DNA from 3 places in the Oleidesulfovibrio alaskensis DSM 16109 genome. Region 2 is predicted to be linked to each of the others. Evidence: predicted binding sites of a transcription regulator. Region 2 holds the regulator's gene; each other region holds the start of a gene.

Region 1 (10,459 bases), on a different contig from region 2:
GGCGCAAGCCCCAGCACCACGTCCACGTTGGCCAGCCCGAGGTCGGCATCCAGCAGGACCACGCGCTTGCCCATGCGGCTCAGGCAGCAGGCTATGTTCACAGACATATTGGTTTTACCCACCCCGCCCTTGCCGGAGGTGACGGAAAAAACCAGAGGTAGTTCAGCACTCATCAGCTATGCTCCAACAGGTTCACGTTCGCCTGCACAAAAAATCAGCGTTACAGAAAAATGCCGTCAGCGTGCGGCCACATCGCCCGGCAGCTGTTTTTTAAACACCAGCCGCCAGATCATGGTTCCGCGCGCGGACGCCAGAGAATTCTTCAGGCCGGAACCGAATGAAAGCGCCGTCACCGGCAGGCCCGAAGCCGCCGGAACATTTATCAGCGCTCCGAAGTTACAGGCTTCGTCCAGCTTCGTCCAGACAAGGCCGCACGGCAGTCCGCACGCGTACTGCCGCAGAAAGAAACTTATCTGGGCATCGCCGTACAGCGGCGACATCACCAGCTGCACCGCTGCGGGCACCTGTTGCTCCAGCACATCCAGACCGGTCTCTTCCAGCAGACTGCGCAGCGTTGCGCCGCGTCCGGGAACAGGAGTATCCACAAGAATCTTGTCGTATCCGTCCAGTTCACCCAGCAAGGCAGCGGCGTCTGCCGGGCCGGAAATTTCATGATAGCCCATGCCGCACAGTTCGGCATAATGGCGCAGCACCATGCGGCCGCTGCCGCGCTGGCTGTCCGCATTCAGCACACAGATGCGCACCCCCGCATTCTGTCGCCGGAGTGCCAGCGCCATGCGCACCACGGCACTGGTTTTACCCACGCCGGAAGGCCCGCATACTATCTGCATTTTCTGCGGCCAGTCCGCCCCGCCCCAGCCTTTCACCGGCACCACGGCGGACAGCGGCTCAAGTACAGACAGCGAGGGCGCACCGCGCAGCCTTCTGTACAGGGCCAGAATCACATTGTCCTCAACGCCTTCGCGTTCCAGATATTCCAGCGCCACCCGCTGGCGGGGGGCAAGCTCGTCAAGGCGCAGGGCGGGCTTCATCAACGCCATGATGTGCCCTTTTATCTCGTCCCATTCCCTGTGCCACTCATCCCATCCGGCCGGAGGCGTATGATCACCGGCTGCGGGTTCGTCCCGGCCCATGCGGGGTGCGGCTGCGGCTTCACGCTCCACCCCCACGGTCATTTCGCACCATGTGACCCCGTCACCGGAACAGTCGCGTGACGACAGAATGACCGCCTCGGGGCCGATCTCCGCCTTGATCATATCCAGCACTGTTTTGGCGCTGGGGCCTTTGAATGTTCTCACCTGCATCAGTCAAGCACCACGTTTGCCACGGCGGTCAGCCGTATGTCAGCAGGAATTTCCGCCTGCGAAATAACAGGAACTGTGGGCAGAAACCTCTGGAGCAGCTGCGCCAGATGCGGCCGCACCACCGGAGACGACAGCAGCACAGGCTGCCCGTCGGTACCCACGGCTCCTTCCACGGCGGCATTCACCCGCTGGATGAGCTGATGCGCCCTGCCGGGGTCCATGGCCAGATACGCCCCCCCGTCGGTATGACGGATGGCCTCCTGCAAAGTTTTCTCCACGCCGGGGTCCAGTGTCACGATGGGCAGCTGCCCCTGGCTGTCCATGTAGGGCTTCACGATGGTCCGCGCAAGCCGTTCGCGCACGTATTCCGTCAGCGTATCGGCGTCCTTTACGCCCGGGCCGTAGTCTGCCAGCGCTTCCACAATGCTGAGCAGGTCGCGTATGGATACGTTTTCGCGCAGCAGATTCTGCAGCACTTTCTGCACCACACCCAGCGACAGGATGCCCGGCACCAGTTCTTCCACCGCCTTGGGCGAATGTTTGGCAAGGTTGTCCAGCAGGTTCTGCACTTCCTGACGGCCGAGGAACGAACCGAGATTGCGCCGGAACACTTCGGTCAGGTGCGTGGCAATGACGGTTGCGGGGTCCACCACGGTGTAACCGGCCAGCATGGCCTCTTCCTTCTGCGACTCGGGAATCCACAGCGCAGGCAGATTGAATGCCGGTTCGCGCGTTTCGATACCCTTGATGCGGTGCCGCGCGTCGCCCGGGTCCATGGCCAGATAATGGTCGATGAGAATCTCTGCCGAGGCAACCTCGTTGCCCTTGATAAGCAGCGTGTACTGACCGGGCTTGAGCTGCAGGTTGTCGCGCAGGTGCAGCGAGGGGATGACAACCCCCATATCCAGAGCGAACTGCCGGCGGATGGAGCGGATGCGCGAGAGCAGGTTGCCGTCCTGTTCCTCGTCCACAAGCGGAATAAGTCCGTAGCCCACTTCCAGTTCCAGCACGTCCAGCGGCAGCAGAGCCTGCACCTCTTCCGGGCTGTCCAGCGCACCGCCGGGGGCGCCGCCCTTGACACCGGCCTTGCCCGCAGCACCGCTGCGCTCGGCCACATCGTCGCTGGCACCGCCGACCACTCTGGAGATAAAAAACAGCAGCGAAGCAAAAATGACAAACGGGATGAACGGCATGCCCGGTACCAGTGCAAAAACAAGCAGCACGCCGGAAACCAGTTTGAGCGCGCGGGAGTTGAACGTCAGCTGGCCTATGAATTCCTCGCCCATTTTGGCTTCGGAAGCGGCACGCGAAACAATGATACCCGCAGAGGTGGAAATGATGATGGAGGGAATGGTGGAGACCAGACCGTCACCGATGGTCAGCAGCGTGTACACGGTCATGGCGTCCTGCCATGTCATGTCCTTCTGCAGCACGCCGATGAGAATACCCCCGATGATGTTCACCATGGTGATGAACATGCCCGCGCTCACATCGCCCTGAACAAACTTGCCGGCACCGTCCATGGCGCCGTAGAAATCAGCCTCCTTGCGGATATTCTCACGCCGCCGCGTGGCTTCCGTCTCGTCTATGAGTCCGGCGTTCAGGTCGGCTTCGATGGCCATCTGCTTGCCGGGCATGGCATCAAGGGTAAAACGTGCCGCCACTTCCGCGATACGCGTGGTACCGCTGGTGATAACCATTTTGTTCAGAATGAACAGAATAAGAAAAATCACGATACCGATGATATAACTGCCGCCGACAACAAATTCGCCGAAGGACTGGATAACGGAACCGGCCGCATCTGTGCCTTCGTCACCGTGCAGCAGAATAAGACGGGTACTTGCCACGTTAAGAGCAAGACGCAGCAGCGTGGTAACCAGCAGAAGCGAAGGAAAAATGGAAAATTCAAGCGGGGAAAGCATGAACATGGAAGTCACAAGCACCAGCAGCGCCAGCGAAATGCTGAGCGACAGCATGATGTCCATGACAATGGTGGGCATGGGAATGAGCATGACGAACAGAATCACCACCACGCCGCCGGCGAGCAGGACATCGCCGTGCTTGGAGAAGCGCTCGTAATCTATTCTGGGTGCTGTTCCTACATCCGCCATTGTTTTGACGCTCCGTTCCGTTTACCGCCCCTGCGGGCGGGCCTTGAATTTCATCAGTGAAGCCAGCAGCGAAGCCACTGCCTGATAGAGTTCCTCAGGGATCATGTCCCCCACCTCCACCTGCCTATACAAGGCCCGTGCCAGCGGCACGTTCTCCCGGATGGGCACCCGGTGCTCGCGGGCCACTTCCTTGATGCGCTCGGCCAGATGATCCACCCCTTTTGCCAGCACCACAGGCGCAGGAGCTTCCACGGCATCGTAGCGCAGCGCCACGGCATAGTGCGTGGGGTTGGTCACCACAACGTCCGCTTTGGGCACATTCTCCAGCATGCGCTGGGCCATGACCTCCATCATCTTCTGACGCTGCTGCGCTTTCACCGCGGGGTCGCCTTCGGCCTGCTTGCGTTCGTCCTTCACCTCATCCTTGGTCATTTTCAGATTTTCTTCATAATCCCACCTAGTGTACCACAGGTCGGCGATGGCTATAACCAGCATGGGCAGCATGGCGTACTTGACCATTTTCATGCCCATTTCCAGCATGTACACCCCTATGGCGGTGGGTGTGGCGTAAAACAGCGGCAGAAAGTGATGCATCTCGTTGCGGATGACAATGTACGGCGCAATACCGATGACCGCAGCCATCAGTATGCTTTTGCCCAGCCGGATCAGTGTCTGCGGCGATATGAAAAGACGTTTCAACCCCTTGATAAGGTTGAACCGCGCAAATTTTGGTTTAAAAACTTTGGGCGCCCACAGTTTGCCCACCTGCAGACGGATGACCACATACGCCACAAGCGCGAGAAACAGCATGATGGGCAGCAGCATGAGCGCCAGCTTGCCCGAAATCCAGAGCAGCAGATCATAAACGGCCTGCGGTGTTGCCTCGAACATCACGGCATTGCGGAAAAAATGTTCGTACAGCCCCATCATCTCGCTGGCGATATGGTCCATGTACACATACAGCGCTATGGTGCCCGCCATGGTCACAAAGGTTTTGGGCACCTCCTGCGATTTGGGCACATTACCTTCACCCCGCGCTTTACGCCTGCGTTTCGGGGTGGCTTGTTCTGTTCTGCTCGGGTCTTGCTGCGGCATGGTGTCCGGCTCCTACAGCGGGCTGATCAGTTTGAGCATGTTGGTCATCTGCGGGCCCAGCCCCAGAATGAAATCCTGAACCTGATGCCGCATGATCGTGAACAGCAGCCCCATGAACAGAAACCCCACTCCGATCTTCAGCGGAAACCCGATCATCAGCAGGTTCATCTGCGGTGCCGCGCGCCCCATGAGTGCCAGCGCCAGTTCCACCAGAAACAACGCGGCCATGACCGGCGCGGCAATATGCACGGCCATGACAAACATGCCCCCCGCCAACGTCAGCATGTTGTGCAGCGAGGCGTGTCTGAAAACCAGCTGACCGGGCGGCACCAGCGCAAAGCTGTCCGTAAGGCCTTTGAGCATCACCAGATGCCCGTCAAGCACCAGAAAAATAAGCAGACTGACCATATACATGAAATGTGAACTGATGCTGGTGCTCTGCCCCGAAAGAGGGTCTGCCACACTGACCATGGTAAACCCCATCTGAAACCCGAGCAGTTCGCCGCCGGTCTGGATACCCGCAAAGAAAAAACGCACCAGCAGCCCAAGCATGATGCCCATGATGATTTCACCCGCAAGCATAAGCGCAATGCCGAACGGATGCCCCGGCAACAGGCTTCCGGAAAAGGAAAGATGCGGCCACAGCGCCAGCGTAAGCACCATGCACAGCGCACCTTTTACCAGCCGGGGTGCCGAATTGCCCCCGAATACCGGCAGCAGAAAAACCACAAGGCTGATGCGCATGAGGGTAAGCAGAAAGCTGAGGAAAGAGGCTTCATCAAAATTGAAGAGATCCATGCCGTCTCAAAAAGCAAAAAACAGACCATCGCACCGCAGCCGGACGCAAAAGCCCGCGCAAGGCCGGTAAATGCCGCGTACGGCCTTTTGGCAAAGGCGGCAGGGCAAGGCCGTGTCAGCCTTTCGACGGCACCGGCACAAACACGTTGCCCCTGCCGTCAGGTGCGGATACTGTTGCCAAGGGCCGATGTTTCTGGCACTGCCTCAAAAAACCGAATACGGAGGCGATATGGATTTTCTGCCCATACGGCGAGCGCTGCTGAGCGTGACCGACAAAAGCGGGCTTGTGGAATTTGCCACGTTTCTCACACAGAACGGCGTGGAACTGGTTTCCACCGGCGGCACCCAGCGGACGCTGACCGAAGCGGGACTGGACGTCACCCCTGTGAGCAAGGTCACCGGTTTTCCTGAAATAATGGGCGGCCGCGTCAAGACCCTGCACCCGCACATCCACGGCGGCATTCTGGCCGACAAGGACAACCCCGAACACCTTGCCACTCTCAAGGAGCTGGGAATCCGCACGTTCGACCTCATCTGTGTCAACCTGTACAACTTTGCGGATGCCGCCGCCCGCGGTCTTGACCTGCGCGGTGCCGTGGAGGAAGTGGACATCGGCGGGCCGTGCATGCTGCGCGCCACCGCCAAAAACTTCCATTCCATGCTTGTACTGCCCGACCCTGCCGATTATCAGGCAGCCATGCAGGAAATGCGCGACAACGACATGCGGGTGGGACTTGCCATGCGTCAGGCCATGGCTGTCAAAACATTCCGCGCCACTTCCGCCTATGACGGCATGATTGCCGGTTATCTGGGCAGCAAAACGGCTTAAACGCCGGACGGAGACCCGCCATAGCAACCAAGGTTCTCGGCAATACTCAGGGGCTGAAGCCCAGTCAGGTCAAGGCGCTTTCGCGTCTGTACACACGCCGCTACCCTGCCGAGGGCGGCTACACCACGGAACAGGCAAGAGAACTGGCCGCCCTGAGCCGCAGCATAGGCCGTCAGATAGGGCTGATGCTCGACAGACAGGGCAGGGTTTCTCTGGTTATTGTGGGCGATACGGGCTCCATCTATATTCCCGAGCTTCCCCGCGCCCGAACGGGCGCGGGCAGGCTGCGGGGGCTCAGGCTGCTGCACACCCACCTGACTGACTCCCTGCTTTCGCAGGAAGACCTCATGGACATGCTGTTTCTGCGTCTTGACGACGTGGGCGTGCTCACCGTGGACCAGCACGGCGGGCCGGCCAGCTTTCAGCATGCGCATCTGCTGCCCGGCGGCACACAGCCCTACATGGTGCACGACCCGCAGGGGTGGGACAGGGTAATAACAGATTTCACCGCACAGGCGCAGGCGCTGGAAGAAGAACTTTCGCGCATCACCGCCGATGCCCGCGAAACCGGCAGCGAATCCGGCAGGGCAGTGCTGGTGAGTGTTTCTCCCGACCCGCGTTCCGTGCAGGAATCGTCGCTGGCCGAACTGGCCGAACTGGCCGATACCGCCGGGCTGACCGTAGCGGGCACCATGGTGCAGCGCGTACGGCAGCTCAACTACAAATTCATTCTGGGCAAGGGCAAACTGGCCGAACTTGAAGTGCTTGCGCTTACGGCAAACGCCGGAGTCATCCTTTTTGACGGAGAACTGTCGCCCGCGCAGCTGCACAACCTTGCCGATATCACCGAACGCAAGGTTATAGACCGCACCCAGCTTATTCTGGATATTTTCGCCCAGCGCGCTTCCACGCGTGCGGGCAAACTGCAGGTGGAACTGGCCCAGCTGCAATACACACAGCCCCGCCTGACCGGAAAAAACCGCGCCATGGACAGGCTGGCAGGCGGCATTGGCGGCCGCGGCCCCGGTGAAACCAAACTGGAAACCGACCGCCGCAAGGTGCGCGAACGCATAGCCCGCATCAAGCAGGACCTCAAAGCTCTGCGCACCCAGCGCGGTTTCACCCGCGGCCGCAGAGCCAAGGCGCGTGTGCCTGTGGCATCGCTGGTGGGGTACACCAACGCGGGCAAATCAACGCTGCTCAACACACTGACCAATGCAGACGTGCTGGCCGAAGACAAGCTGTTTGCCACACTGGACACCACAACCCGCAGACTGCGCTTTCCGCAGGAACGCGAACTCATCGTCACCGACACGGTGGGTTTCATCCGCTCGCTGCCCAAGGAACTCAAAGAGGCATTCCGGGCCACTCTTGAAGAACTGGAAGCCGCTGATCTGCTGCTGCATGTGGCCGATGCCGGACACCCCGAGCTGGAAATGCAGCTGCGCGCGGTGGAAGAGATTCTGGACGAGCTGGAACTGCAGGATATTCCGCGGCTTCTGGTGCTCAACAAATGGGAAACGCTGGACGATGAAACCCGTCTGGCCCTTGCCGCCCTGTACCCTGCCGCCATCCGCGTTTCCGCCAGAACACGGCTTGGCCTTGATGACCTCACCGCAGAAATCATCAGACGCATAGACTGGGAGCGGATGCTGTAGCCGGCCCCTGCAGCCTCCGCGTATTAACCGCCGCACACAACCGTAAGCCGGGGCCTGCACGGCAGAACACGCTGCGGCATATTCCGCACAGGCCGCAGGCCCCCGCAAGCGGAGCTAACACGCCGCTGGCGCTGCACTATTTTATTTTCACATTTTTATTCTTTTTTTACAGCACGTTAAAAAACCATACTGTAAAAACACATCGTTACAATTGCAAATACCCTATGGACACAGTAACAACACTGTCATAAAGTATTACCAAAGGCATCCGGATCCGCGGCAGTGGTTATGGCCGCGCACAGGAATAAGACCTTTTGCAATATACAAACGGCAAATTGAGTTGCCAGTGTATTGAACCGTGCCTTCAGGTTCGTCGATGCACAAGGCGCTGCATCAGAACCACGCCGTTGTACGGCCCGACGCACAAACCAGGCTGGAACCCGGACTTGCCCAACTGCAACGGGAGGGTGCTTCTGGAAGAGATGCAAACACATAACGGCAAAGTGAGTTGCCCATAATGGAAACCAACGACGCAAGTCAGTATACGAAGCGTGTGCAAAACCCCTGAACAGCATTGAAATGTCAGGGCCTTCCGGTCACCGGAACGCACACGCTTCTTCTTTTTGATACTTCCGGTCTGACTCCTTAACCGCTCCGTTTTTCGCGTTTTCACGCTCTGTCCCGCTTTTTCACACCTGCACAATGGTTCCCTCAGCCTTCCCGCCCGCCGCCACGGGCAGAATTTCCGGGCTGCGGCATTATCTGCGCCCATCGCCCCATGCCCTGCATCGCCGTAACGGCACATATACCCTTATGGGGTATTGTCAAAAACAGGAAACAGTCTTATTTTCTGTGCCTTGCATCATGCTGCGGTAAGTGCGCACACACCTTGCCAATGCATAAAAAAAAGCCTAAGTCCTACCTGAAAAGTAGGCTTACTCCGGCACACAGTGCCTTTTTTTGAACAGTTTTGCCGCAAGGATACAGGCGACAGACGGTATGCGGTCATCATGCCGCGGCAGCAGGATTCCTGTTGCGCCGCTGCCGTTCAATTCACGCAGACCGGAGGAATTCATGCCCCAGAATATCGTCGTTATCGGCGCCGTTGCGCTAGGTCCCAAAGCCGCATGCCGTTTCAAGCGGCTGTGCCCCGAAGACAACGTCATCATGATCGACCAGTCCGACCGCATCTCTTACGGCGGCTGCGGTATTCCCTACTATGTTTCGGGCGAGGTCAACACGCTTGAAGAGCTGCAGATGACCCCCTACCACACCATCCGCGACGCCGAATTTTTCCGGGTGAACAAAGACGTCAAGGTGCTGGCCCGCACCAAGGTCGAATCCATCGACCGGCAGGCCAGAAAAGTACTCATCAGAGACCTGACCACAGGTGAGACAGCAGAACTGCCCTACGACAAGCTGGTGCTGGCCATGGGCAGCGCACCCAACCGTCCCCCGTTTGAAGGCATTGACCTTGAAGGCGTGCACACCTGCACCACGCTGGACGACGCGCAGGCCATCCGCGAAGCCGTGGCCGCCGGTTCCGTAAGCGGTGCCGTGGTTGTGGGCGGCGGTTTCATAGGCCTTGAAGTGGCTGTCTCGCTGGCCGACATGTGGGGCATCAAAACCTCTGTGGTGGAAATAGCAGACCAGATTCTGCCCGGTTTTCTGAGCGGCAACATGGTCAAGATTGCCACACACGATCTGCGTAAAAATGACGTGGACGTCTTCTGCGGCGAAAAAGTCATCCGCATCGAAGGCGAAAACGGCAAGGTTGCCCGTGTGGTCACCGACAAACGCACCATTGACGCCGAACTGGTAGTCATGGCGGCAGGCATCCGACCCAACACCGAAATTGCCCGTGCAGCCGGTATCGAGCTGAACGAACGCGGCGCCATTATCGTCAATGACCGCATGCAGACGTCCGACCCCGACATCTATGCCGGCGGCGACTGCGTAACCGTGCCCAATCTGGTTACCGGCAAACCCGGCTTCTTCCCTCTCGGCTCCATGGCCAACAGACAGGGACGCGTCATCGGCACCAACCTTGCCGGCGGCGATGCCCGGTTCCCCGGCGGCGTGGGCACCTGGGCCGTCAAACTGTTTGAACAGAACGCGGCCGGTGCGGGTCTGACCATCGAGTCGGCCCTGCGCGAAGGATTTGATGCGGTCAACGTGCACGTGGAAGGCTTCGACCGCGCTCACTTCTACCCCGAACACACCGTCATGGCACTGGATCTGGTTGTGGAACGCCCCACCCGCCGCGTACTGGGCATTCAGGGCACCAGCAGTCTGGGCGACGCGCTTGTGGCCCGCATCAATGCCGTGGCGCCGCTGCTGCAGAACAAACCCAAGCTGGAAGACATATCCAACCTTGAAGTGGCTTACTCGCCGCCTTTCGCCTCTGCCATGGACATCATCAACACCGTGGCCAACGTGGCGGAAAACGTGCTTGAGGGCCGCAACCACACGCTGGACCCCGATGAATTCGCCGTCATGTGGCAGAACCGCGAGTCGGGCAGCTGCACCTTTGTGGACACGCGTCTGGCCTCCAACGCTGAATCGCTGGTGGAAAAATACCCCGGTCAGTGGCTTTCCATTCCGCTGGAAGAAATGGAGCAGCGCCTCGACGAAATACCCGAA
Region 2 (10,459 bases):
AAAAGTGCTTCTCCGCTCTGAAAAGATGGAGACGTACACGCGTCTTCTGCCGCAGATAACGTGTTGTCATGCGGCATCATAATTCTCCTGACGGGGGAGAATTGCCTGTTCAGGGCCAGTTTCACAGGTTTTATACAAAACAGTGAAGTCAGAGGTTTCACATCAATCAGAATAGCGGATCGACATGCCGTATTCTGCAAACGCTTTAGGAAGAGCAATGAGCAAGCGTGAACAATGGGGCTCGCGGGCCGGTTTTATTCTGGCCGCTGTGGGGTCCGCCATCGGACTGGGTAACATTTGGCGTTTTCCGTATGTAGCATATGATAACGGCGGTGGGGCGTTTCTTATTCCTTATATTTTTGCCCTGCTTACCGCCGGTATTCCGTTTATGATTCTGGAGTTCGGCGTAGGGCAGAAGTACCGCAGCTCAGCCCCGCGGCTTTTTGCCCGCCTGAATCCCAAATGGGAATGGGTCGGCTGGCTGCAGGTGATGGTGGCGGCCATCATTGCAACCTATTACATTGCCGTCATCGGCTGGACGCTGAATTATGTCACCTTTTCGCTCGACCTTTCGTGGGGCGACGATCCCAAGGGGTTCTTTTTCGGTGAATTCCTCGGCCTCACCAGTTCTCCCCTTGAATTCGGCGGCATACGCTGGCCCATCTTTGTTTCCTGCCTTGCCGCTTGGGGCATCACATGGCTTGCCTGTGTTTCCGGCATTAAAAAAGGCATTGAGCGGGCAAACAAGGTGCTTATTCCCGCGCTTTTCCTGCTGGTCCTCCTGCTTATTGTCCGCGTTGTAACGCTGGACGGGGCTCTTGACGGCCTGAACTATCTTTTCAAGCCCGACTTTTCAAAGGTGCTTGATTACAAAGTATGGGCCGCCGCCTACGGGCAGATTTTCTACTCCCTCAGTGTGGGCTTTTCAATCATGGTGGCCTATTCCAGCTACCTGCCGCCCGATGAAGACGTAAACAACAACGCAGCCATGACCGTGTTCATCAACTGCGGTTTTTCGCTGCTTTCAGGCGTTCTTATTTTCAGTGTGCTGGGCAATATGGCTCTTGAAACCGGCGCTTCGATCAAAGACGTTGCCGGAGCGGGCGTCGGGCTGGCTTTTGTTACCATTCCCAAGGCCATCAATTCGCTGCCTGCGCCGGAACTCATAGGCACGCTGTTCTTCCTGTGTCTGGCCATGGCCGGGGTGAGTTCGCACATTTCCATCGTGGAAGCCTGTGTTTCTTCGCTGATTGACAAATTCGGCTGGCGGCGCCGCGACACGGTATCGTTCTTCTGTCTGGGCGGGTTTGCGGTCACCGTGGTGTTCACCACCGGCGCAGGTCTGTTCATCCTTGATATCGTCGACCATTTTGTGAACAGTCAGGCTCTGCTGTTTGGTGCCATCATCGAAATTATTCTGCTTAGCTGGGTGCTGAATCTTGAAGACATACGCACCCATGTGAACTCGCTCTCCGATTTTTCGGTGAACAACCTCTGGAAAAAGTGCCTCAAGTATGTGACCGTTGCCGTGCTCGGATACTCCATCCTTTCCAACCTGCACGGAGACCTGGTGAACGGCTACGGCGGGTATCCTGTCAGAGACCTGATGCTGCTTGGCTGGTCGCTGCTGCCTGTTTCTCTGGTTATCGCCTTCTGGCTGAAAAACCAGCCCGCAACGGAACGCTTTATCAATAAGCCGGCAGGAGGAAACTAATGAGCATTGAAGCAATAATCATGATGATTGTCGGCCTGGGGCTGACCTGGGGCGGGGCTTGCTGGTGCTTTGTCACAGCCATCCGCAATAACAGACATAAATAATTTGAACAGAATCAGACCATAAAAGGGCCGGAACGCACTGCGTTCCGGCCCTTTTTTCTGTAACAGACTAAAAACAGCCTTGTCCCTGCGGTGTCAGCGGGCAAAGGCTGATGTCTCAAAACTTTTGATATAGCGCAGCAGGTAATACCGGACCGCACCTTCCGGCGGAGTGACCTGCAGCGCCATATTTTCAAAAACGGCATGTGCGACGCAGGGCGTGGATTCACTGCCGCCATCAACATAGCGCACCGTCAAAACATAGGGAGTCCGCGACCGGAAAGGAACAGCATGCAGTTGTATCAGCCGGGCGACTTCCCCGTGCATCAGCTTTTCCCAGGCAGCAGCGGCCAGCGTTCTGTTTTCCGCCGTGTCATGCCCGGCACATAATGCCACTTTAAGGCTGTCCGGCGAAGGAGAGAGGCCGAGCAGCCAGCCGGTGGAAGCGTCTTTTCCGCAAATAAGGCAAGGTACCATCATCACCTCTGCGGCAGGCCGTAAAAATTACTGAAAAGCGGAGCATGAATTCATGCTCCGCTCTGAGTGCTATTGTTTTTTCAGGTAGGCAACGGCATTTTCGAACAAAACCGTACCCAGCGGGTCACTCTCGCCACGGGTCCAGCCGGGATGGTTGGTCACATGGTTGAATGCTTCCGGATGCGGCATCAGGCCCAGCACACGCCCGGTGGGGTCGGTCAGTCCCGCGATGCCGAGAGGGGAACCGTTGGGGTTCCATGGGTATTCCTGAGTTACTTCCATGGTCTCGGGGTGGGCGTACTGAAAGACAACAAGGTTTTCCGCCACCAGTCGTTTCAACGTTTCTTCATTTTCGGGAATCAACTTGCCTTCGCCGTGGCGCACGGGAATATACAGCGAAGTAAGGCCGTGCGTGAATACACAGGGACTGTGCGTATTCACTTTCAGGTGGCACCAGCGGTCTTCATACCGCGCTGAATCGTTGTGACTGAGCGAAACCTGCCGTTCGAAATACATTGAATCGAGAGCGGGCAGCAGTCCCAGTTTGACAAGCAACTGGAAGCCGTTGCAGATGCCCATGATCAGCCCGCCGCGGTCAAAGAAATTTTTCAGCTGGTCCAGCAGTGGGGTGCCGTCCTTGGTCTGGGCGTGTCTCCAGCGTTGCGCTGCTGCCTGAGCCGCTCCCAGATCGTCACCATCAAGAAAGCCGCCGGGGAAAATAAGAAAATTAAAATCCTCAAGGCGGATTCTGCCGGTTTCAAGATCGGAAAAATGGGCTATTTCAACGGCATCGGCTCCTGCAATACGCGCAGCGTGCGCGCATTCAACTTCGCAGTTAGTCCCGTAGCCGGTTATAACCAGCGTATTCACCTTGGTCATCATGGCTCCTGAAAATGTTTGCTTGACAGAGGAATGTCCATTCCGTAGCAACACACGTTTGTGCGTGCGGAGATATCCGGGCAGTTGCTGCTCGGAACCGCAGATAATAGTGGCAGCCCCTGTCGGCGTCAATGGCTGACGAGGGGTGTCGTTTTTGATACAATCAGCTGTTACCGTGTGAAACAGGATTTTTTCCCGTTTCCGAATCAAATCATGCTGAGGCAGGAGTTACATGAAAACCAAGTTTATCTTTATCACCGGCGGGGTGCTTTCGTCGCTGGGCAAAGGGCTGGCTGCCGCATCTGTGGGGGCACTGCTGCAGGCCCGGGGACTCAAGGTCACCATTCAGAAACTCGACCCCTACATCAACGTCGACCCCGGCACCATGAACCCGTTTCAGCACGGTGAAGTGTATGTGACCGACGACGGCGCGGAAACCGACCTTGATCTTGGCCATTACGAGCGCTACCTCGGCATTCCCATGAACCAGCGCAACAACTACACGTCCGGTTCCATCTACCACCGCGTGATCACAAAGGAACGCCGCGGCGACTATCTGGGGGGCACCGTTCAGGTTATTCCGCATATCACCGACGAAATCAAAAGCGTGATTATGAATCTGGCCAGCGACGACCTTGATGTGGCGCTGGTGGAAATAGGCGGAACCGTGGGTGACATCGAAGGACAGCCGTTCCTTGAAGCCATCCGGCAGCTTCGTTCCGATCTGGGCCGTGACCGCTGCATGTACATCCACCTGACGCTGGTACCGTATCTGGCCGCCGCCGGCGAACACAAAACCAAGCCTACCCAGCACAGCGTCAAAGAGCTTCGCAGCATAGGCATTCAGCCCGACATTATTCTGTGCCGTTGCGAAAAAGCCGTCACCGATGACCTCAAGCACAAGATTGCTCTGTTCTGCAACGTGGAAAAAGATGCTGTTTTTTCTGCTGTTGACGTGAAAAACATCTATGAAGTGCCGCTCAGCTTCTATGAGGAAGGCTTTGATCAGAAGATCGCCATCATGCTGCAGCTGCCGGCCAAAAATCCTGACCTGAGCAAATGGCAGGAGCTGGTGGACACATGCGCCAACCCGCAGGGCAAGGTGACCATCGGTATCGTGGGCAAGTATGTCGATCTTAAGGAAGCATACAAAAGCCTGCACGAAGCGCTTATTCACGGCGGTGTGGCCAACAAGCTGGCTGTGGAGCTCAAGTACGTCAATTCCGAGCTCATCACCGATGAAAATGTGGCGGAATCTCTGGCCGGTCTCGACGGCATTCTGGTTCCCGGCGGCTTCGGCAGCCGAGGCGTGGAAGGAAAAATCCGGGCCATCCGTTATGCCCGTGAGAACAAGGTGCCTTTCTTCGGCATATGTCTGGGTATGCAATGTGCGGTCATCGAATTTGCCCGCAATGTAGCCGGACTGCCCGCCGCCAACTCCGAAGAGTTTGACGAACAGACTCCCGACAAGGTGATCTACCTGATGACGGAATGGTTTGATTTCCGCAGCAAGCAGGTGGAGCGGCGTGATTCAGGCAGCGAAAAAGGCGGCACCATGCGTCTGGGATCGTACCCCTGCGCCGTGGTCAAGGGTACCAATGCCTTCACTGCCTATCAGGCTGAAAAAGTGGACGAACGCCACCGTCACCGTTTTGAATTCAACAACGCCTATCTTGACAAGCTCAAAGAGGCCGGGCTGGTATTCAGTGGTCTGTCACCCGATGGTGAACTTGTCGAAATGGTTGAAATCAAGGATCATCCCTGGTTCCTCGGCTGTCAGTTCCACCCTGAATTCAAGTCCTACCCCATGACACCGCATCCGCTTTTCCGCGAGTTTATAAAAGCCGCCGGAAAACAGGCTGTAAAAAGCAAGCGGTAACGCTTGAACTCCTGCCATAAACGGGGCGCACACCAGTGCGCCCCGTTTTTTTAGACTTTCAATCCGGCTTTGAATCGGATAGGTTTCCTGTGGTTTTCCGGTTCCGGCATGCTGCCGGACAGCCGCGCCCAAGCCGTGCGCCGCGGCCACCTCACCAAGATTTTACCATGGCGGAGATGCATGACGTTTTCTACGACAGAACTCTATAAAACCCTGTGCGACGGCCCGTTTATCATTGCAGGCCCCTGCGTGCTCGAAAGCTACGAGCTGGCGCTTGAAACTGCCCGCATTGTGCGTGAGGCTGCGGACAGACATGCTGTCACAGCAATTTTTAAAAGCTCTTTTGACAAGGCCAACCGTACATCGGCCTCCAGCTTCCGCGGCCCCGGAATGACTACGGGGCTGGAGTGGCTGGCCCGCATCCGCGAAGAAACGGGCCTGCCTGTCATTACCGATATTCATGAACCTGCTCAGGCCGCACCTGTGGCAGCTGTGGCTGACATTTTGCAAATACCGGCATTTCTGTGCAGGCAGACAGCCCTGCTGCAGGCGGCTGCCGCCACCGGCAGTGTGGTCAATGTAAAGAAAGGCCAGTTTGTGGCGCCTTGGGATATGGGGCCAGTGGTGGAAAAACTGCATGCGGCAGGAAACCGTCACGTGATGCTTACCGAAAGAGGGGCAAGTTTCGGCTATAACAATCTTGTGGTCGATTTCCGCTCTTTTTCCATCATGCGCAGCCTGAATGTTCCTGTAATTTTCGATGCCACCCATTCCGTACAGCTTCCGGGCGGGCAGGGTTCCTGCTCCGGAGGGGACAGAAGGCATGTTCCTGCACTGGCCCGCGCAGCTGTGGCAGCAGGTGCAAACGGGGTTTTTCTGGAATGTCATCCCGACCCCGACAAGGCGCTGTGCGACGGCCCCAACAGCTGGCCCGCGGGGCGCCTGAGCGATCTTGTAGGAGATCTGAAGAGCATCTGGAGTATTGACTATGCGTGTTAAAGAGCTGGCCGCCAACATCCGCCTGCTTGTTCTGGATGTGGACGGGGTGCTGACAGACGGCGGTCTGTACTATTTTGGTGACGGCAGGGTGGCCAAGCGCTTCAATGTGCAGGACGGGCTGGGAATCAAGATGGCTCAGTCCGCAGGGCTTGTCGTGGCCGTGATTACCGGTCTTGACTCTGAAGCCGTGGCCGAGCGTGTGCGCGGGCTGGGCATAGAGGACTACCATGCGGGCTTCACGCACAAGCTGGACGTCATGCAGGGATTGCTTGAAAAATATGCTCTCAAACCGGAGCAGGCCGCTTTTCTGGGCGATGACTGGGTGGATCTGGCCCCGCTCAATCTTGTGGGGCTGCCCATGGCAGTGGCCAACGCCCAGCCGGAGGTAAAGGCCGTGGCCAAATATGTCACCACCGCCACGGGAGGCCATGGCGCCGTGCGCGAAGCTGTACGTTTTATCCTTGATGCCCAGAACAAACTGGCTCCCATGCTCAGGGAGTGGTCTTCCTAGATGTCCCGCCGCAGAATGTACTGGGTCGCCGGTATGCTGATTCTGCTCACCGGCCTGCTGTTGTATGCGGCCATGGGGGCACGTCAGGTCAGTGAAGTGCGACGCTCTCTGACCGATGCCCAGCCTGCCGTGGAAGGTAATGTCGATCTGGCGCTGTCGGGTGTGCGCCTGAAGCAGGGCGAAAAAGGACGCGAACTGTGGACGCTGGAAGCTGAAAAAGCGTTTTATGACCAGCAGGGCGACACTGTACGCATCAAGCAGCCCGACATTGTCTATTTTCTTGAAAAACAAAACGACAACCTGAGTGTTAAAGCGCGCTGGGGCGAAATAAAGCAGAGCAGCCAGTCCATGCGTCTGTGGGACGATGTGGTTCTGGTGCAGACAGACAAAATGCTTAAAACATCTCTGCTGACCTACCTTGGCAGCTCCCGTGAACTGACCATGCCCGAAAAGGTATGGTTTGAAACCGGCGCCATGAACGGTACCATGCATGACGTGCTGTGGCTGCTGGACACTAACGTCATTAAAGCCCGCGGAAGCGTTGACATGGTTCTGTACCTTGAAGACGGCTTCAGCGGCTTAGCCCGAGGAGAAAAACGTCATGAACAGAATTAGCATAACAGGCCACATGATTATGGTGCTGCTTGCCTGTCTGGTTTTGCAGGCCGCCCCCGCCACCGCGGCAGAGGATATTCCCACCTCCATCACATCTAAGACCATGACTTATGACGCCAACGCCCAGCTGATCATTTTTGAACAGGATGTATACGTGCAGCGCGGTGAATTTGAACTGTGGGCGGACTCCATCTCCGTCTATCTGGACAAGAACGCCAGTGCCGCCGCGAAGCAAAACGACGCCGAAGGCCCTGCCATTGACGCCGGCCAGATCAACAGGCTGGTGGCCGAAGGTAACGTACGCATGAAGCAGCTGACGAAATCGGGAGAATGCCGCAAGGCCACCTACAAGGTTTCGGAAGGACTGCTTGTGATGGAAGGAGACCCCGTACTTCGCGACGAGGGCAACAGTATCGGCGGGCAGGAAATCAGGTTTTATGTGAACGAGAACAGAAGTGAAGTGTTGGGCGCGCCTGGTAAGCCCGTCAATGCGGTTTTTTCCGCCCCCAAAAGGATGAAGAAGTAAATGGCGGTCATTCAGGCTACAGGGTTGCGCAAGCAATACGGTTCGCGCGAAGTGGTCTGCGGCGTTTCCCTGAATGTGAAACAGGGGGAAATTGTCGGCCTGCTGGGCCCCAACGGCGCGGGCAAGACCACGACCTTTTATATGCTCATAGGCATTGTAAAGCCCAATGCCGGCGAGGTGCAGCTGGATGACCTGAGCATATCCGACTGGCCGCTGCATGAACGCGCCCGTATCGGTTTGAGCTATCTGCCTCAGGAAAGTTCTGTTTTTAAAAAACTCACTGTCACTCAGAATCTGCAGATGATTCTGGAACATGTGGGGTTGAGCAAAAAAGCTCAGCAGGCAAGAGCGCAGGAACTGCTTGAAGAGTTCGGCATCACCCACATCGCCGATTCATACGCCATGCACCTGTCCGGCGGTGAACGGCGGCGGCTGGAAATCGCCCGGGCCCTCATCCGCGCCCCGAAGTTCATCCTGCTTGATGAACCGTTTGCCGGCATTGATCCTCTGGCCGTGGATGATATTCAGGAAATCATCAAAAAACTGCGCGACAAAGGTATCGGGGTGTTGATCTCTGATCATAATGTACGTGAAACATTGAATATCTGCGACAGGGCTTATCTCGTTTACGAAGGAAGGGTCATTCTGGAAGGCACTCCGGAAGCCATTGTGGCCGATCCCAAGGCCCGCAGTGTCTATCTGGGAGAGGGCTTCTGCCTGTAAGTCCCCCGGCTCCGGTTGCATCACACAGATATATGTGGCAGAAAAGAGTCATGGAATGCATTTTGGAATGATTTTTGGATAACAGCACGGAATATACGTTTCCGCTGTCTCCGGCATCAGGGATTTGATATTCCCTGAGCAATAAAAACAAAATATATTCAGCTTTTATAATCTTAAGGATTCGGTTGAACAATGGCTTTAGAGTTACGACAGCAGCTTAAACTCGCTCAGCAGCTTGTGATGACGCCCCAGCTTCAGCAGGCGATCAAACTGTTGCAGCTTTCACGCGTCGAGCTCGTTGAAACCGTTCAGCAGGAACTGCTGGAAAACCCGTTTCTTGAAGAAACACAGGAAGAGCGCCCAGTCTCTCAGGCTGAAGAGAGAGCCCCGAGAGCAGAAGAAGCCGACCCTTTCCGTCAGGAATTGGTAAAGAATGCCGACTGGGAAAACTATCTTGGCGATTTTGCCAGTACCGGCAAACAGGCAGGCGGACGCGACGCGGAAGTGCCGGAAGAGATGACCGCCTTTGAGGCTCGTTTTTCATCCAGCCCCACGCTGGAAGGGCATCTCAGCTGGCAGCTGCGCTTGTCTTCCGCCACGGAAAAACAGCTGGACATAGCAGAGGTCATAATCGGCAACCTTTCGCCTGCGGGCTATCTGCAGGCGACGGTGGAAAACGTGGCGGAAATGGCCGGTGCCGGTACGGCAGAGGTGGAAGAAACGCTGCACCTGCTGCAGCGGCTTGATCCCGTGGGCATAGCGGCGCGTACTCCGCAGGAATGCCTTCTGGTTCAGGTCGAAGTGCTTGGATACGACCGCGACCCTGTGCTTGTCGAGCTGATCCGCGATCATCTGGAAGACCTGGAAAAACGACGGTACAAGCCTCTTCTCAGAAAATATCGTCTGGGAATGGACGACCTTAAAGAATATCTTGACCTTATCCAGACTCTTGACCCCATGCCGGGCTCCCGTTTCGGTAACGAACAGCCCGCGTATGTCAGCCCCGATGTCTACGTGTATAAAAGCGAGGATGATTTTATCATCCTGCTGAACGAAGACGGCCTGCCACATCTCCAGCTGAGTGAATTTTATAAAGAAGGCGTCAAGGGCTCCACTGATAAAGAAAAGGACTACGTGCAGGAAAAAATGCGCTCCGCCTCGTGGCTTATAAAAAGCCTTTATCAACGGCAGCGAACCCTGTACAAAGTAGTTGAGAGCATTATTAAATATCAGAGGGGTTTTTTCGAGGAAGGCGTATCCCGGCTTCGCCCGCTTATTCTCAAGGATATAGCGGACGATATAGGAATGCACGAATCAACCGTCAGCCGTATTACAACAAATAAGTATGTGGCTACCCCCCATGGTATTGTGGAGCTTAAGTATTTCTTTAACAGTGCACTGGCGTTAAATGACGGAACAGAGGTAGGTTCTGAAAGTGTGAAAGCGCTGATAAAGAACCTGATTTCTGAAGAAAATCCTAAAGAACCGCTCAGTGACGAAAAGATCGGAGAAATTCTTAAAGAAAAGTTGCAAGTCAATATTGCTCGAAGAACCGTGGCGAAGTATCGTACAGCTATGGGAATCCCTTCTTCTTCGAAACGAAAAGCTGTATTTTAGGCCAAAGGATTTCCGGCAGAAATGCCTGAACTGAATCTCTGGAGGTTTTTATGAACATCGCTTTCACTTTCAAGAACTTCGAGCCTTCCGATCACTTGAAAAAGTATGCCAACCGCCGTTTTGAAAAGCTCGGACGCTTTTTGAATAAGTCAGAAAACCTTGAGTTACAGGTTCTGTTGAGCGTTGATAAATTCCGGCACAAGGCGGAAGTACAATGCACGGGCGAGGGGTTGAATCTCTCTGCAGTGGAGCAGAGCGAGGATATGTATGCCACTATTGATCTTGTGCTGGATAAGCTGGAAGCACAGGTCAAGAAACACGCAGAAAAGACTAAGGATCGGCGCCGTTCCAGCAGTGATGACAGCGTGCGTATGGATGTGTTCAATTACAAAGACAATGACGGCGTGCGCGAGCGCAC
Region 3 (10,459 bases), on a different contig from region 2:
AAAGCAAAATTTTCCGCAGCCTTGGGTACATCATCGGGGTGCACATAATCGAAACAGGGCGGCAGGCGCAGCTCTTCAGCGGTCCAGCCCAGCATGTTTTCCCATGCCGGATTGGCTTCAAGTATGTTGCCTTCAACATCCGTGATGGCCAGCAGGTCTATGGAGTTGCGGAACAGCATGTCGCGTTCCATCATGGCCTGCCGCCGCGCTGTTACATCGGTGGTGGTGCCTACCAGACGGGCGGGTTTCCCTTCGCGGTCGTGGCTTATGACGGCTCCGCGTTCCAGCACCCAGATGACAGCCCCGTCGGCGCGCACCGCACGGTGCTCTGTCTGAAAGTAAGGGACACCGCCCCGCAGATGCTCCTGCAGGTGGGCTGTCACCTCTTCTTTGTCGGCGCGGTGAATGCGCGATGACCATTCTTCGGGCGATGACAGCTGCTGGTCGGTTTCAAGTCCCATTATTTCTTTCCAGCGGCGAGAATAGTAAACTCTGCCGTCCGGTATGTTCCAGTCCCACAGCCCGTCCTGATTGCCGGTAAGAGCCATCTGCAGGCGCTCTTCATTTTCCCGCACTTTGGCAAGCCCCGACCGGTAGATGATGAGTGTGCTTGCCAGCACCAGCCCCACCAGAAACAGTACCCCCGCGGCGATGCGCCAGCGGGCCTGACGCTGCATTACCTCGTTGACGGTATCGCCCGATACGGCCAGACAGACCTTGAGCCTGCGTCCTGCGAAATCGACCGTGTCCCACGCCAGCAGCATCTGCTGGGCTTTGCTGTTTTCCGTGTCGGGAAAGTCAAAGATGCCGCTGCCGGATCTGGCTGCCAGCACTTCCCGGAAAACATGCATCCGTTCCGGTGCGTTTTCATAGATATGGGTAAATATGTTTTTGCCGATGTTGTTGCTGTCAGGGTCGAAAAGCAGTGTGCCGTCATCCGCCAGCAGGTAGCCTTGCCCTATGTTGTCCACATGCAGGTCGGCCACATACCGCTTGATTATCCGTGTCAGGCTGACAACCGTGGCAGACATGCCCAGCAGCTTTTTGCCGTCCGAAAAAGGATAAAGCAGTCCTGCAAGCTGGTGTTCGGGGGTGATGTGCAGGGGAGCTTTGAGCAGGTTGCCGGCCAGTTGTTCGGGGGCGTTGCTCCAGTTTTGCGTTATCCATTCCTGCGCGTATGCCGCGGCTTCCATGGAAAGCGGGACGGAAGCCAGCTCCACGCTTTTAAGGCTGTGCGGGGTATCCATAAGAACATAGGCAAGGATGTTCGGCTGTCTTGTGATGTGCGCGCTGAGCAGCTTTGCCTGATATGTGGCACCGTAGTCGATGGCAAAGCGGGCATGCCCAGCAAGTGATGCGCCGGATGCGGAAATCATGTCCAGCTGGTCTTCTATGGCGTTGGTTGCCACGCGCACCTGCAGAGCCTGCTGCCGGCTGAACTGCGCAGCGTATTCCGAGGCGGTGGTGAAATCGAACCCCGCCATGGCTGCCACAAAGGCGATGAGGCTGACCAGCCCCATGATTACCGGAAAAAAGTGTTTTTTCATAAAAAATAGCCGCATCTGGAATGGAAGCAGTGCTGTCATGATACTAGCCGTGTGCCGGCTTCCGGAAAATGATTAGTTTCCGGCACAAGTAAGCGCTGTTTTTCGTTTGTGAACTATAACAGGGCTTGAATGTGTGAAAATGAAAAAAAATGAAAGTTTGACTTTCTTTTTTGTTGCTTTGGTGTGTTGATATGCCATATAACGAAAGCGTGACAGCCGGATTGTGAAGCAACTGTGCCGGCTGCGCTTCCGCCTTGTCCGGACAGCGCAGCCCGACGCGATCCTGTCATCCATATTACCGGCAGCGCGGATCCTCCTCCGGTGCTGCAACGCGCATCCTGAGTGTCATAATCCCGGTCACGAAGGTGCCGCAGAAAAGCCCCGTCCTCAACCGGGGCTTTTTTTTGCGTCCGGATGGCTGATGGTGGCGTATATTCAAAACTATGCTATACTACAGGGAAAGTACGCTACGCCGTGTGCGTGTGCAACGCCTTTTATGCAGGAGCGTGTATGGGTGATGCGGGGGTGACAGTTCGCCGTGTGCTGAAAACGTTTGTGCTGGCTGCGCTGGTGGTGCTGCCGGTGATGGCCGCCGATGTGCTGCGTTTCGCTTTCTGGCCGGATGTTGCCGTGCTGAAAAAAGAAAATCCCGCAGCAACCGAATACATGAGGTTCAGAGAGTCGCTGGCGGAGCGTCCGGTTCCCAAGCTGCGGTGGGTACCTCTGGGGCAGATTTCTCCGTGGCTGGTACGGGCTGTGACCATAGCCGAAGATGACCGCTTCTGGGATCATGAGGGGTTTGATACGGAAGGCATGCGTCAGGCTTTTCTGCGCAACCTGCGGGAGGGGCGGCTTGCCGCGGGGGGCAGCTCCATTTCTCAGCAGCTTGCCAAAAATCTGTATCTGTCACCCGACAGAACCCTGAGCCGCAAGCTGAAAGAAGCCCTGCTTACATGGCGGCTTGAAGCCACGCTGTCAAAACGGCGTATACTGGAAATTTACCTGAATGTCATAGAATGGGGCGACGGCATCTACGGAATCAATGCGGCTTCACGACATTTTTTCGGTGTCGAACCGGCGGCGCTCTCACCGGCGCAAAGCGCCCGTCTGGCATCAGTGCTTCCGGCGCCGCGGCGGTATTCTCCGGTTTCGGATTCCGGTTATGTCACAGCCAAAAGCAGAGTCATCCTGCGGCGCATGCAGCGGCGTTCGTGGCGCTGAGGTTCAGGGCTTGAGCCATAAAAGCAGCAGGCCATGGTATACAAGTCCGCTGCAGAACAGCAGCAGGCAGGGCAGTGCCACATGGCGCCACGCTTTGCTCAGGGTGCAGTGAAAATACTGGCACGTGAGCACAAAGCAGACATGCAGCGGCGTTGCCATGATGCCGGTGAATCCGGAAAATATGGCCAGCATGACATAGGCTGTCAGAGAATCCTGCAGACCGGCCTGAACGGCCAGTGACACGATAAGAGGAAATGTGGCCCCCACATAGGCCATGGTAATGCCCGATACCGCCCCGACAATAAAAGGCATGAAAATACAGCTTACCGTAAGGGCTGTGCGTCCGCCTGCCAGCTGTGCCAGCTGATGTACCGCCCCTGTGGTGTTCAGCATCTCCTTGAAAACAAATATGGCGGCAATGACGAGCACCATCTGCCACAGATGTCTGTGGCGCAGCGATGCCGCCAGAATACCGGCGCTGCCTTTATTCTGTACGGCTGCAGTCAGTATGCCTGCAGCCAGTGCGGCAATGACGCCTGATTCAAAAGGAATGCCCTGCGCTGAAAAAGCCAGTACCGTTTCAAGCAGCACAGAACCGCCGATGGCCACCAGCAAAGGCAGCCCCTGACGCAGAACCGCTTTCGGCGTGCTTGCCGTCACGGTACTGTCTGTCTGCACCGTGGCAGGCGGAAGAGAAAGTACCGCCGGTCTCAGCATGAAAAACCATCCTGCGGCCAGCATGATTGCCATGCCCGGCAAACCGAAGGCGCAGATGGTGGTTATGGGAATGCCCGAGAGCGATGCCGCCAGAATGATGCCCGGATACAGCGGCCACCATGTTTCCCATACATGCCGGTACCAGTAGTTGAGCGCAGCCAGCGTGTCTTTTGAAACCTGCATGCGGCTGGCCACGGCACCTATCATGGGGGCCGAAAAAACAGCACCGCCCGGCATGGGCAGCAGTCCTATAAGCATGGGGAAGAAAACCAGCCGCAGGCGCGGGTTTTTCAGATAGCCGGACAGCGCATCCATAAGACGCAGGGTCTGGCCTGATTTTTCCAGAACATCGCTGAGCAGCAGGATAAGCAGCACTATGGCCGCCAGCATGAGGGTCTGCGGGCTGGTCAGCCCCGTGAATACCGTGGGCAGCCACATATCAGGAGCCAGACCGAAAAACAGCCCTACGGCGGCACCGCCGCTGATAATGGAAAGTCCCAGATTCACCCTGAAGCGGATGGCGAGCAGCATGATGATGAAAGCGGCAGCCAGCTTGATAAGCGGCAATAACGAGTCCGGGCCGGTCACGGCGGTTTGCCTCATGTGTGGAAGGTCAGCGGCGCGGCTCCGGGCCGCTGCACGCAGGCGTGTTGCAAAAAGCGACGGTTACGGCTGTGACGTAACATGAATCATATGCCCTGAACAGCCATGAATTGCCTGCGCAAACAGGAAAAACGGTTTACTGTTAGAGGAAATATTTTGCGAACGGGGCTTGACCTCCGGTGAACTCTGTTCTACCCCTCAGGTTGCCAACACCTGTTTCGGACAGTGTCGAACAGCCTCGCGACCCATGGGCCGCGTGGCGTTTTTTCTTATTGTCGTTGGCAAAAAACTATCGAGAAATGTCAAGGAATCAAACATGAGCAGCATCCCGATTTCAGTTGAAGGCTTTGAACTGGTTAAACGAGATCTTGAAAGGCTGAAGCAGGAACGTCCCGCAGTGATTCAGGCCATCAAGGAAGCACGCGAAGAAGGCGACCTGAGCGAAAACGCAGGCTATGATGCCGCCCGTGAGCGTCAGGGCATGCTTGAAGCGCGTATCGGCAACATCGAATCCCGCATGGCCCGCTTCAATGTCATTGATATGAGAACGCTTGGCGGCGAGCGTGTGACCTATGGTGCCACCATAGAGCTGGAAGACCTCGAAACCGGTGAAATGCGGGTGTATACTCTGGTGGGTCCCGACGAGACTGACTATGTGAAAGGCAGCATCTCGGTTCTTTCTCCTGTTGCCAAAGCTGTTCTGGGCAAAGAGGAAGGCGACGAAGTTGTGGTGGACGCCCCGAGAGGAAAAATACATTACGAAATCGTTTCTGTAAGCTTCAACGGCCCTGTCATCACCCTCGAATAGTTTTACAGGCCAGTCTGGATGTGCTCCTGTCGGCGCCACCGGGCGGCCAGTACCTCCGGTGACACCAGACAGCCAAGACAAGCTCTGTAAGCCCCTGCCGTTTTTGCGGCGGGGGCTTTTTGTTTTTGCTGCGGGTACAGGCAGGGCAGTGTCAGGTATTTTTACTGGTGTAATTATAATCGACAGCTGTCTTTATCTTCTCAGTTTGTTATCAGTCTGTAATGTAAGGGCTATTTTATATTATAAGATGTGTCGTTTTTTTTTACATTTTTTTGTTCTTTGCCGATTCCAATGTTAACATGTTGTTTTAATTTTGTATTGTCGATTTGGAACCGCTATTGCTTCTGTTATATCGAAGGCTTGGTAGCGTTAGAGTACAGGGTAACAGGAGTGAATCATGAAAACTGTCTGTCGGATTGCAATGGTGCTTGTTGTGACGCTTATCTTTGTTTCGTCAGCATCGGCCGGGGTGGTAACTTCCTGGCAGTATTCTTATGATGCCGGTTTTGTGGACTGGACATGGGCACAGTCCGGAGACTCCGGCGGGGTGAAGGGACCGGTCAATCTGAACGGCGAGACCGGCTACCATACCCTCTGGTGGGGCTCCAGCCTGCTTCCCTTGTTTCAGTCCCGCATTGAACTCAACGCACCTGTTTCCGGTGTGGTGAACACAGGCGGTGCGCCTGCCGCAGCCATGACCATGACGCACTACAACAGATGGACAACAAGCGCGCTTGTCTCCGGCACGGTGAAAGCCGTACTTGAACTTCAGGCGCTGGAGCCTGTGGCGGGTGAGCCTGCAACGCTTTCCACCGAACTTGATTTCAGCTTTTATGAAAAGTCCATATTTGAAGGAATGAGCCGCGATGTGTTTATTTTGAACAATCCGCAGGTCACCTTTGAAGGTTTTGAGTATGACGGTGAGTGGTACACGCTGGACTTCGGCGGGAGCTTCGGCGTTATTCCGGAATATTACATTCAGCGGATCGGGCTGGATACGGGACTTACATATTATGGATGGGTTACCTCGGAATTTGACAGTACCGTGGTGGACACCAGCTTTTCAATTTCGCATGTGATGCCCCAGCCCGCGCATGCTCCGGAGCCCGCAACAATGGGGCTTATGGGACTGGGTATGCTGGCCATGGGCGGATACGCTCTGTGGCAGCGCCGCAAAAAAAGCTGAGTTGCTGCAAGTGCTGAATCTGCCAAGCGGTCCGCCTGCGGGCCGCTTTTTTTGTGCACAAAATCCGGAATGAGTGTCTGCTCCTGTCGGGGGTGATGTCGGTAGTTATAACTGGTGTCGGATTTATTTACAGTTAAAATACAGTCAATCATGGGTAGGGTTTTGCCTAACATGTTAGATTAGATTGTGTTAGATTGCATGGAACGCTGTTTGCTTAACCAGTGTGCCTCTACCGAGGAAAGAACTCATTACTATTTGTGTAAGGAAGCTGTTATGCACACTCGTATTGTTACAATAACTGGTATTCTTGTTTTCAATCTTCTTTTTGCGGCCGTTGCTTCTGCTGCCGTGGTTACTTCGTGGGGCTACACCTACAACGCCGGTTTTACCGACTGGAAAATGTCCGACCGCTGGACCAGACCTTCTAAGTGGGGAAAAACCTGGATAGATGGCGAGAAGGCCTACAAGAATCTGTACTGGGGCGATAACTGGAACGGCTGGAGCGGAATCTCGCTGGACAGCGGAACCAGCGGTATTGTGCACACCAACGGTGATGCCGCGCATGCCATGTCCATGACGCACAGCAACTCGCCCACTTACGGCGGGTCGCTGGTATCCGGTACCGTCAAGGCCATGCTCGAACTGAGAGCTCTTGATCCGTACCATGGCTCAGAAATAGCGTTGTCCACGGCTCTGGAATTTGCATTTTATGAGACCCCCAATAACGGGCTGCTTACTGATGACGTGTTCATTCTGACCAACCCCGGGGTGACCACCGAAGGCTTCGAATACGGCGGAGAGTGGTACACGCTTGATTTCGGCAGCAGTTACGGTGTCATCCCCGAGTCCTACATCGAAGCTCTGGGGCTGGACACATCCATCACGTACTACGGCTGGCTGACTCCTGAAAATGCAGACACTACGGTGGACACCAGCTTTACCATCACGCATCGGCCGCAACCCACACCTGCGCCGGAGCCTGCAACGCTCGGGCTCATGGGGCTGGGGCTGGTGGCTCTTGGCGTGTATTCCCGTATGAAAAGAAATGTTGCGAAGCGTTCCTGATGAACCTGTCGCACCGCATACCGGCAGGCTCTGATGGCAGAGCCTGCCTTTTTTTATGCTGCTGCCATGTGCGCGAAACCATGGAGATACACCGGTACAATGCGGTGTGCGTTTGATGCCGTTTTTTCCGGAACAGCAGGCGTTATGTGTGGTGACAGGCGGGGGCAGTGCTGTAAGAAGCCCGTAAGGCCGGTGCAGGCTGTAACGCGCGTACTTTTTCCCGCAGGCGGTGCCGGGCTGTCACCGCCACTGCCTGACCAACAAGTCTCAGGTATTGCCCGGCTGTCAATTTGTGGTATAATGCATGCGAAGGTGTCGAAAAGTATTACAGTTTCCGATGGGTTTTCCGATGTAGTACATAGTGGTAACCTGTTGACGCTATATGGAAAAAATATACAGGCACGGCGATTGCTTGTCAGATATGCCGCCTGCAACGGGTGGCTACTAAAAGCTGGGGGGAATCAGCTCATGAAAATTCGTGCTCTTTTTGCGTGCGCCGTCTTTGCGGCGGGTATTCTTGTGGCATCTGCTGCGTCTGCAGCTGTGGTCAACAGCTGGCAATACTCATACCATATCGGTTTCACCGACTGGGAAATGTCCGGCCGTAACGGAAACGTGGGTTACTGGGGGCGCCAGAAGATTGATGGTGAAAGAGCCTACACAGATCTCAGCTGGGGTTCTTGGGAAAAGCGCAGCAGCATCAAACTGACAAGTTATACATGGGGAAATGTTGATACTGATGGTGATGCTGCCTATGCAACCACCATGACCCATACCAACATGCCCGTGACAACTGATACTCTGACCTCCGGCAGGGTGAAAGCCGAACTGGCTCTGTGGGCTCTGGATCCGTATTATGGAGAGAAAAAAGCTCTTACCACCTTTCTTGAATTTGACTTTTACGAAACACCTAACAACGGCGGACTTACCAGCGATGTGTTCATCCTGACCAATCCCGGGGTGACAACAGAAGGGTTTGAATACGACGGTGAGTGGTATACGCTGGATTTCAGCAGCAGCTACGGCATCATACCCGATTCGTATGTCGAAGCACTGAAGCTGGACAAAAGCATAACCTACTATGGCTGGCTTACACCGGAAAATTCTAAAACCTCCGTGGATTCGTATTTTTCCATCAGCCATCGTCAGCAACCCACTCCTGCGCCCGAACCTGCCACTCTGGGCCTCATGGGTATGGGCATACTTGCTCTCGGGGTTTATTCCCGCATGAAAAAGAAAAACGCGTAACATTATTCAGCGCGTATATCGGACAGCAAACGGCAGGCTCTGGAAACAGGGCCTGCTTTTTTTGCGCAGTGCATTCCCGCCGGAAAAATGCTGTTGTGCTTGCGGGCGGGCATCCTGCAGGCGTGCCGGAGGTCTTATGCCGGCGAGTGCAGTGCACAGAGATATGCTGCCGGATGCCGCGGGGCGGACTGTAATAATAAAGCGCCCCCTAAGGAGCGCTTTATTATTGTCAGGAAAGGGAAGAAGCGGTGCGGCCGGATGAGCTGTGGCGGTCCGGCTGCCTGCGTGTCCTGTCATGTGTGCCGGTGATGGCGCGTGCCCGTTCAAGGGCTGCGTTTATGTCCGGCATAATGTTGCGGCGGCCGATAATGTCCAGTGTTCCGAGCCGCTGTAATTCCTGCAGCGGGGCCTTGCGCAGGCCGGAAAGCAGCAGCACTGTTCCGTTGGCTTTGCAGCGGGCATGCAGCAGTTCCAGAGCGTTGATGGCCGTGGAGTCTACTGTGGGCACTTTGCGCAGGCGCAATATAAAGACGGCCGGTGATTTTTCCATGATATCAAGAACGCTTTTAAACCTATCAGCCACACCGAAGAAGAATGGCCCGTCAATTTCATAGATGCGCACCCCCTGCGGGACATCACTTACGGGTTCTTCTTCAGCCCATGTCTCGGCGGCAGGCTCGCCATCTGATTCGCGGATGCGCGTGACTTTGCTCATGCGCTGCATGAAGAGCAAAGAAGCCAGAACAACTCCCACATTGACGGCCACGGTAAGGTCGACGGCCACTGTAAGTCCGAATGTAAGGCACATGACCAGCACATCAGGCTTCGGGGCGCGCAGCAGGCGCATGAATTTGTGAATTTCGCTCATGTCCCACGCCACCACAACAAGTACGGCGGCGAGGCATGCCAGCGGAATGTACCCCGCGGCCGGAGCCAGCAGCAGTACAAACAGTACCAGTACCGCAGAGTGAATCATGCCCGAGACAGGCGAGAAAGCGCCCGATCTGATGTTTGTGGCTGTTCTGGCAATGGCGCCTGTGGCGGGAATGCCGCCGAAAAGTGCGGATGCGATGTTTGCCGTGCCCTGTGCTACCAGTTCAGTGTTGGCGTTGTGCCGGCTGCCTGTCATGCCGTCGGCCACCACGCACGACAACAACGATTCAATGCCGGCCAGCAGTGCCACGGTAAGCGCGTCGGGCAGCAGTATGCGTACTTGCGCCCATGAAAAGTCGGGCAGGGCAAATGACGGCAGTGTCTGCGGTATGCCGCCGAATCTGCTGCCGATTGTTTCCACAGGCGCGCCGCACGCGGCTGCTAGCACTGATACGGCTGCCACGGCCGCAACCGGAGCGGGAATGCGGGGAACAAACTGCCGTACGCCGATGATGATACCCAGCGTCAGCAGGGCGGCAGCTGCGGTTACCGGATCAATGGCACCAGCATGTCCGAAGTATGCCTGCCATTTTCCGATAAAGTCCGGGGGTATCACATCAAGCCGCATGCCCAGAAAATCGTTTATCTGTGATGAAAATATGAGCAGTGCGATGCCTGCGGTAAAGCCGGTGGTCACAGGATAGGGAATGAATGTGATCAGGGTTCCGAGTCGCAACACACCGAAAATAATAAGGATGATTCCGGCCATTATGGTGGTCAGCAGCAGGCCGTCAAAACCGTGTCTGGAGATGATGTTGAAAATGATGACGACAAACGCACCCGTGGGGCCGCCTATCTGATAGCGGCTGCCGCCCAGCGCAGAGATAAGAAAGCCTGCGACGATGGCGGTAAAAAGTCCTTTTTCGGGCGTGGTGCCGGAAGCGATGGCAAACGCCATGGCCAGCGGCAGGGCGACTATGCCCACGGTGGCACCGGAGCCGAGGTCGCGCAGGAAGTTCTGGCGGGAATATCCCTGACGGAGAACAGAAATGGCCTTGGGCAGGAACCCTTCCCTGTCCGAGGCCACATTTTGAGAATGCATTTAAGGCCTCCTGAAATGATATGCGATGAACGCAGAGGCTGGCATGTCTACTCCTCTTTTTATGTTGTGGCAATAGTGGGACAAGTTTT

The links. Region 2 encodes sigma-54, which starts transcription at its own class of promoters, with help from an activator protein. Its sites were predicted from a motif close to CTGGCACGGNNNNTGCTT; they were not measured.
Region 1: fliR (flagellar biosynthetic protein FliR) is a predicted target of sigma-54. The motif match lies at 5,341-5,358, and genes of this name have one in related genera.
Region 3: H586_RS0102485 (THxN family PEP-CTERM protein) is a predicted target of sigma-54. The motif match lies at 7,544-7,561, and genes of this name have one in related genera.

The regions. Positions count from the first base shown of each region.
Region 1 covers NZ_AXWQ01000007.1:30,380-40,838, reverse strand. The annotation lists gene H586_RS0106895 (MinD/ParA family protein) at 1-173, opposite strand, end outside; gene H586_RS0106890 (flagellar biosynthesis protein FlhF) at 237-1,325, opposite strand; gene flhA (flagellar biosynthesis protein FlhA) at 1,325-3,436, opposite strand; gene flhB (flagellar biosynthesis protein FlhB) at 3,458-4,531, opposite strand; gene fliR (flagellar biosynthetic protein FliR) at 4,544-5,329, opposite strand; gene H586_RS0106870 (IMP cyclohydrolase) at 5,559-6,158, shown strand; gene hflX (GTPase HflX) at 6,344-7,816, shown strand; gene H586_RS0106855 (FAD-dependent oxidoreductase) at 8,891-10,459, shown strand, end outside.
Region 2 covers NZ_AXWQ01000015.1:97,154-107,612, reverse strand. The annotation lists gene H586_RS0110435 (sodium-dependent transporter) at 218-1,714, shown strand; gene H586_RS20660 (MetS family NSS transporter small subunit) at 1,714-1,818, shown strand; gene H586_RS18935 (hypothetical protein) at 1,912-2,295, opposite strand; gene H586_RS0110420 (phosphoribosylformylglycinamidine synthase subunit PurQ) at 2,362-3,171, opposite strand; gene H586_RS0110415 (CTP synthase) at 3,404-5,050, shown strand; gene kdsA (3-deoxy-8-phosphooctulonate synthase) at 5,231-6,049, shown strand; gene H586_RS0110405 (KdsC family phosphatase) at 6,039-6,560, shown strand; gene lptC (LPS export ABC transporter periplasmic protein LptC) at 6,561-7,175, shown strand; gene H586_RS0110395 (LptA/OstA family protein) at 7,162-7,701, shown strand; gene lptB (LPS export ABC transporter ATP-binding protein) at 7,702-8,424, shown strand; gene rpoN (RNA polymerase factor sigma-54) at 8,617-10,041, shown strand; gene hpf (ribosome hibernation-promoting factor, HPF/YfiA family) at 10,092-10,459, shown strand, end outside.
Region 3 covers NZ_AXWQ01000004.1:472,661-483,119, reverse strand. The annotation lists gene H586_RS0102515 (diguanylate cyclase) at 1-1,547, opposite strand, end outside; gene mtgA (monofunctional biosynthetic peptidoglycan transglycosylase) at 2,058-2,768, shown strand; gene H586_RS0102505 (DUF401 family protein) at 2,772-4,073, opposite strand; gene greA (transcription elongation factor GreA) at 4,405-4,896, shown strand; gene H586_RS19820 (THxN family PEP-CTERM protein) at 5,294-6,082, shown strand; gene H586_RS19815 (THxN family PEP-CTERM protein) at 6,356-7,147, shown strand; gene H586_RS0102485 (THxN family PEP-CTERM protein) at 7,616-8,395, shown strand; gene H586_RS0102475 (SulP family inorganic anion transporter) at 8,625-10,370, opposite strand.